DNA from 2 places in the Roseburia amylophila genome. Region 2 is predicted to be linked to the other one. Evidence: a T-box and tRNA genes for the amino acid it is inferred to sense, from the RefSeq annotation. Region 2 holds a T-box; the other holds one or more tRNA genes.

Region 1 (3,829 bases), on a different contig from region 2:
CGCCTGCTGCTGATAATACAAACCCTATCTTCCCCGAAAATGTACTTCTTTTCTCATTCTGTGTCTTCATTTTGTTTTTCTTCTCCTAAACTCATAATTTCCATAACGCAAAGTTATAAAAATCATAACACAGTCTCATAGTTCCTGCAATATTCTTTCTTTTCCGCAATACATTCACTTATTTTCTCTTCTTTTTCACAGCGTATTCCCTTATATTCTCTTAGTTTTCTCACAATTTGCAACCAATTCACAAATTTTTCACAAATTTATTAGCACTCACCTCTTGACAATGCTAATAATTGGTGTTATAACGTAGTCAGAACAAAGGAGAGGAACAAAAAGAGGTTCCTAAAACATCCCGGTTCCAAAGAAACAAGGTAAACAAGCATAGATAGATTTATTAAAAAAAGGAGAGATGACTTATGTTGATGCCTAGTATTTTTGGAGAGAATTTATTTGATGACTTCTTTGAGGATTTTCCATGGATGGACGATAACATGGATATGAAAAAGACTGAGAAAAAACTTTACGGTCGTAGAGCCGCACGTCTGATGAAGACAGATATAAAGGAGCAGGACAATGGTTACGAACTGGTCATTGATTTACCTGGATTTAAGAAAGACGAAGTAAGTGCTTCCTTAGAAAATGGTTACCTGACCATCAGTGCCGCCAAAGGCTTGGATGAGGAAGATAAAGATAAGAAATCCGGCAAGTACATCCGTAAGGAACGTTATTCCGGAGCCTGCAGTCGAAGCTTTTATGTTGGCGATGCCGTTACCGAAGAAGATATCAAGGGTGAATTTAAACACGGTATCTTAAAACTCTTCGTTCCGAAGAAAGAAGCTAAACCTGCTGTGGAAGACCACAAGTACATCGCCATTGAAGGATAACAGAACTTTATATAGTATCTGATTCAGATTAAGAAAGGAAGCATGTTATCATGTCAGACAAAAATCCAAAACATCCATTAAAAAAGAAGAAAGTAAAAGCTAAAATTAATGTAGCCGACCATGAGGCTGTTGAGGAAGCCAGAGAAGCTCACAGAAACAAGAAACATTATTACTAATTACAATAGACTATTTTAGGAGGAATGACTTATGTTAGTACCAAGTATTTTTTCAAACAACTTTGTAGATGATATATTCGATGATGTATTTCCATTCGGAGCTTACAATGTTCCTGCAGCAGACAACCGTGTTGCCATGAACACTGACGTTAAGGAATTTGACGACAGATATGAACTGGAATTTGAACTTCCAGGCTTTAAGAAAGAAGATATCCAGGCTGAGCTGAAAGACGGATACCTCATCGTCAATGCCAAACACCAGGACAACAAGGACGAAAAAGGCAAAGATGGAAAATATATCCGTAAAGAACGTTACTATGGCTCTTACCAGCGTAGTTTCTATGTCGGAAATGGCGTTACTCAGGATGACATCAAAGGCGGTTTTGAAAATGGTATCCTGACTCTGACCGTTCCGAAGAAAGAAGCAAAACCTGCTGTGGAAGAAAAGAAATATATTTCCATTGAGGGATAATACCAGGATAATTAAAAGGAAAAAGGGGCGGTGTGAGTATTCACACCGCCTCTCCTTTTTATGTGAGAAACACGCTTTGCGTGTTTCTCGTAGTTTAGCTGACATTACTTTATCGTCGATGCCCGCTGTCTGATATTCTTATTAAAATTAATCACATTGTGATTATATTCTTCATCCATCAACTCGGAATGAATCATAAAATCTGCAGTTGCCTTATTATTCGCAATCGGGATGTCATATACCTGTGCAATACGAAGCAGTGCTTTTACATCCGGGTCATGAGGTGCTGCAGTAAGCGGATCTGAAAAGAAAATCACGAAATCTACTTTTCCCTCTACTATCTTAGCACCAATCTGCTGGTCTCCGCCCAGCGGACCGCTGTTATAGCCCTTTACCGGCAGTCCCGTCTGGTCTGTAATCATTTTTGCCGTTGTTCCAGTTCCACAAAGGAAATGCTTCTTTAAAGTTTCTGCATTGTCTTTGCACCACTGGATCAGTTCTGCTTTCTTTCCATCATGGGCAATCAATGCAATATTTTTCTGTTTTCCGATTGTCAAAGTAAGAAAATCCGGTTCCATACTCATATTGTGTCTTCTCCTTTATTGTATTATTTTCCAACCTTTTCATTTATCAAGTGAAAATCAACTCCTGATAAACAATTGCAGCTCGCCAATCACGCTTATATGTTGACTTGCTTACGCTCATTATAACATGACAGGATGATTCCAGACAATATTTGGGTAGAAATCTTCATATAAAAACGAGCACACCTAACAGTGTACTCGTTTTTTTCGTCGATGCGACAGGATTTGAACCTGCGACCTCTGCGTCCCGAACGCAGCGCTCTACCAAGCTGAGCCACGCATCGTTATTCAGTTCTTTCACACGCTCAACTATATTAGCATATATCACATTTTTTGTCCAGTAATATTTTTATTTTCTTTTCTACTTAATCGTTTTATGTTGTACTTAAGTCAATCATAAGAACGGCTTTTTCAATGCCGAAGCAACTTTTTTTACCAGACCGGATGCACTCATTATTACCTATGGTTCTCTTTCTATTTTTAAAAGTAACCAGGTAAAGGCAGACTTTCTTTCCCATTATAAAGATATTCCATTTCTAATGTTAGAGGACACACCGGACGATCCGGACATTCCATATCTGATTGCTGGCAACTACTCAGAGCATGTCACCGAGCAGGTGGAATATATCCTAGACCACAACCCGGAATTAGAGGCAATTGCTTTTGCAAATAATAATATGGCAAAGGCAGGATACCGCGTCTGTGCTGCAAGAGACCTTTTGGTGGGATATGACATTGCCATTACCGGTTTTGACGACATTGACCACGCAAAAACCATGGAACCACCACTGACCAGTGTTTCCCACAGCAGCTTCCAGTTCAGCTACCAGGCATTACAGAATGCGCTTATGCTCTGTCAGGGAAAGAAGCCACAATCCTGCCGGATGTCAGCCATTTTTCACCAGAGAAGTTCCTGCGGTTGCCAGCTGCACACCGGCTTTACTACACTGCGTCATATCAGCATGGAGCAGCTGCGTAAATGCCTGCCAAAGGATGCCATTACTGCAAGACTGGGCGGTGACGAATTTGTTTCCTTTATTTTAACCGATATATTAAAGCATTCCGACGCAATACTCTACGAGGAAAAAGTCAAACGGCGTGCAAGCATCAAGAAGTAGTCTATGACTTAATCTCCAAATCAGCATATAAAATGCCGGATGGTAAATCCATCCGGCATTCTTAAACCTCTCTTTTATTCATCCATTCCCCATTTGTCTTTCATGTATTCTTTTCCAAATCCGGAACCGATATTTTCATTGATTCTCCGGCCAAAGCATGCATAAAATCCAATTATTGCGGCGAATATCAGAATTCCAATAAATATAACCATAGTAAGTCCCCCTTCCTATGTCTCTTTATCTTTTCCAAAGTATAGCACAAGTATGTAAAGATGTCACTTATCTTTTTAAGGAACGGTACTATTTATAGAAATATCTTTTGTTTTACAAAACAACCAAAAGCTTTCCCTCACAAGAAGAAAGAATTATCCTTTTTTCCTGCAGCTGCGGAACCTCCACTGATGTCAGTGTCACACTGCCGGTGCCGGTATTTAAAAATACCAGGACTTTGTCGTCCCCAAAGCTACGTAAAAATACATATACTCCCATCATATCATTGCAGTAAATTGTCCGGTAATTGCCCCTGCGTAATGCCACATGCTCTTTTCGGAGTGCAATCCAGCAGCTGAACTTCTCTGCCAGATTTCCC
Region 2 (3,829 bases):
GTGGCTCCGGAAGCTTTTCTTTTAAAAATCATTTTTACCGCCCTGACCCTTGGTGCCGGTTTTAAAGGTGGCGAAATTGTTCCTACTTTCTTTATCGGTGCAAGCTTCGGCTGTCTCTTTGGAACGTTGACCGGTTTCTCCCCAACCTTATGTGCCGCCATCGGTATGGCCGCCATTTTCTGTGGTGTCACTAACAGCCCGATTACTTCTTTGCTGATCAGCTTTGAAATGTTCGGCTTTGCTGCAATGCCATTCCTGCTTCTTGCGATTGCATTCAGTTATATGCTCTCCGGCTATTACGGACTGTACCGCAGCCAGAAGATTATGTATTCAAAATTTAAGACAAGCTATATTAATAAACAGACGCACTAACTACAAGAAACACGCTTTGCGAGTTTCTCGAGTTATCACAGTGCTCGCCAAATCTGCATGCAAGCATGCGATTTTTCTCGCTATTCGCATAAAAAGAACTTCTGCTGATTGTTTTCCAACCGGCAGGAGTTCTTCTCATATCATTCACAATATGCTATTTTTAATCTCTTCTTATAAGTACTTCTGAATCTCTTCAAATACGTTTTCTACCGGAACCTGTTCCTTTAAGGTCTTATCACGGGATGTCACTTCTACGATTCCCTGCTTCATATTTCTAGGACTTACGATAACACGAAGTGGAATTCCAAGAAGGTCTGCATCTGCAAACATAATGCCGGCACTTACGGTACGGTCATCATAGATAACTTCAATACCGGCATTCTGCATTTTCTCATATAAATCATCAGCAAAAGCCTTTACTTCTTCATTGTCCGGTCTTACTGCGCAAAGGTGGACCTGCCATGGAGCAATTTCTTTTGGCCAGATTGGACCATACTCATCATGATGGGCTTCACATACAGCAGCAGCAAGTCTTCCGACACCGATTCCATAGCAGCCCATGATTGGAGTCTGTCTCTCACCATCTTTATCTACATAAGTCATCTTCATGGACTTGGTATATTTGGTTCCGAGCTGGAAGATATTTCCCACTTCAATACCTTTAGAAATACGGACGGTCTTCTTACCACATTTCGGGCAGATTCCACCTTCGTATACCTTAGCAAAATCATGATATTCTGCGTCTTTTACATCACGCTCCATATCAAGTCCTTTGAAGTGGTATTCCTCTTCATTTGCTCCGCAGGATAAGTTATTTCTTCCTTCCAGAGACTTATCATATAAAACCACATGAGGTGCATTGATATGTAAGCCAACCGGTCCGATATAGCCTGCATTTAATCCGCACTCTTCTGTAATAACAGCAGCATGAATCTGATCACCAAGATAATTAACAAGCTTGGTCTCATTGATTTCCAGATCGCCACGGATAAATACAACCACATAGCTGTCATCTGAATTTTTCTGATAAACAACTGCTTTACAGGAGTTGTTTGTCTTATCACCAAAGAATTCACAGATATCTTCAATGGTATGGATATTTGGTGTATGAACCTTTTCCAGTTCTGCTGATTCTGCGGCTCTTGGAATGTCAGAAATATTTTCTGCAGCTTCCATATTTGCTTTGTATCCACAATCATCACAAAGTACAATGGAATCTTCTCCAATCGGAGTAAGAAGCATGAACTCATGGGAAAGACTTCCACCCATCATGCCGGAATCAGATGCAACGGATACTACTTCCGGAATACCGGCTCTTTCAAAAATACGCTCATATGCCTTGTGTACTCTCTGATAATACTGCTCCAAATCTTCCTGGCTGGTATGGAAGGAATATGCATCCTTCATGGTAAATTCTCTCACACGGATTAATCCAGCACGAGGTCTTGCTTCATCACGGAATTTGGTCTGAATCTGATAAATCATAAAAGGATATTTGGTATAGCTCTGTGCATACTCACGAACCAGCTGCACGGCTGCTTCTTCGTGGGTCATACCAAGTACCATCTTGGCACCGTTTCTGTCTGTAAAACGAAGCAGCTCGTCTCCGATGCTTTCATATCTTCCGGATTCTTCCCAGATAGATGCAGGCATAACAACCGGGAACTGTACTTCCTGTCCATCTACCTTGTCCATCTCTTCACGAAGAATCTGCTCAATCTTACGTGTAATTCTCTTTAATGGCAGGAATGAAGAATAGATACCATTTGCCACATATTTGATGTATCCACCTTTTACCATAAGTGCATGACTGTCAATCACACAATCTGCCGGTCTCTCTTTAAACCGGTCACCAACTAATTTTTCCAGTTTCATTTTCTTATCTCCTTTTTCTATTCTTGCGACTCATCTGCTTAAAGCAATATAAAAGCCCTAAGCTATGATTTAGCTTAGGGCGAATGTTTCATCCGTGGTACCACCTAAATTCAGGACTGCTCCTGCACTCCGGCACATCTTCTTATGCCTTCTCTCTGTAACGGGAGAACCCGACATACCTTCACTTCTGCTTGGATATGCAGCTCCAAGACTGGTTCATCATCTTCCGTCAAAAACTCTCACCTGCCGTTTTCTCTCTGAAGGCTTCCAATGATTACTATTTCTCTTCCACACTTTCTCATATATTTTACCAATGGATATTTTACTTGTCAATCCTTTTATTCCGCAATTTCGGTTGTGCTTTCTGCTGCAGTCAAATCCGCGATTCCTTTCTGATAAGTGGTATATACTGCACTTCCTGCCAGATAAATACTGTCAGACTGATCCGTCTTTACATAATACTGGCTCAGCATGTCATTTTTATTTCCAATCAGAAGTGTTGTTGTTCCATCCCCTGTCGTCAGTGTAATGGTATTTGACGGCGTTTCAAGTCCATACTCTGACAAGTCCTCATAATCCCTGATTTCCTGGTCTGCTGTAAACTGTGCTGCGGTGGTAACCAATGTTTCCACGGCATCCTGGTCTAATGCAATGCTTTTATCTGCCTCATAATACCAGGTGTCATCTTCTTTTACAAAAGACAGTGTCTCATTATTATACTGATAAGAAAATGCTTTTACATCTTCTGTTGAAATGTCTGTCACCATAACTTTGGATGCTTCTTCCTCTTCCTGTTTTTTCTGTTCCTGGCTTTTATTCCACTTCGTCAGGCTAACCCATGCAACAATACAGATAAGAAGCAGGATGCATAAAGCAATCAACTGTTTTTTCTGTTTCTTCATTACTTCTTTCTCCTTCTCATCCAGATTACGATACCGATTGCAAGAAGCAATAACGGAATTACTGCAATGCCGATTACAGCTGATGCAATGACAACCGAAGCCGGTACGGTCAGGGTACTGCTGTCATATTCTTTGACCGGAATCACAACTGCTGAACCGCTGTCTTCCGGAATATAGCTTGCAATGGATTTTGAAAATACGGATAAATTATTTCCGGATACCATACTGTCTGCATCATCCATAAACATGCTCATGGAAGAATATACAAGAATATCTGCGCTTGTATCATCCATGGTTTTTTCCGCCTTTAATCCTACCGTAAACGGTCCTGCAATATCATCCTCCGTCTGCTCTAAGGAGCTTGTAGCATCTGTCTTACTGTACGCTGCATCCGAAGTGGTAAGTAAAGGTGTATAGGTTACATTTTCGGTATCGGTATTATAGGTAAGACCTACTGCATACGGTGTAAATACATAACCATCCACACCGGAAGTCAGCGCACTGCTTTCTACATTTGGTAAAAGATAATATGGTGCCTGATAATAAGAACCGGTATTGCTCTCCATCACCATTCCTTCTACTGCAGTGATGCCAAACTCATTTAAAACCGAATAAAAATTACTCATATCAGCATCTGTATAAGATAGCGTTACAAAAAGTTTGCCACCTTTATTGATATA

The links. The T-box of region 2 lies ahead of OCV43_RS03830 (proline--tRNA ligase). A T-box ahead of a tRNA ligase gene usually reads a tRNA of that ligase, here a tRNA-Pro.
Region 1: it encodes a tRNA-Pro, which carries the amino acid that the T-box ahead of OCV43_RS03830 (proline--tRNA ligase) is inferred to sense. The anticodon was not compared.

Annotation. Positions count from the first base shown of each region.
Region 1 is NZ_JAOQKI010000029.1:5,853-9,681, reverse strand. It holds gene OCV43_RS13300 (sodium-dependent transporter) at 1-70, opposite strand, end outside; gene OCV43_RS13295 (Hsp20/alpha crystallin family protein) at 423-890, shown strand; gene OCV43_RS13290 (hypothetical protein) at 941-1,066, shown strand; gene OCV43_RS13285 (Hsp20/alpha crystallin family protein) at 1,098-1,538, shown strand; gene OCV43_RS13280 (methylglyoxal synthase) at 1,643-2,116, opposite strand; tRNA gene OCV43_RS13275 (tRNA-Pro) at 2,333-2,406, opposite strand; gene OCV43_RS13270 (substrate-binding domain-containing protein) at 2,662-3,240, shown strand; gene OCV43_RS13265 (hypothetical protein) at 3,315-3,452, opposite strand; gene OCV43_RS13260 (glycoside hydrolase family 13 protein) at 3,565-3,829, opposite strand, start outside.
Region 2 is NZ_JAOQKI010000004.1:120,689-124,517, reverse strand. It holds gene OCV43_RS03835 (chloride channel protein) at 1-372, shown strand, start outside; gene OCV43_RS03830 (proline--tRNA ligase) at 544-2,247, opposite strand; T-box leader at 2,320-2,547, opposite strand; gene OCV43_RS03825 (DUF4340 domain-containing protein) at 2,586-3,149, opposite strand; gene OCV43_RS03820 (Gldg family protein) at 3,149-3,829, opposite strand, start outside.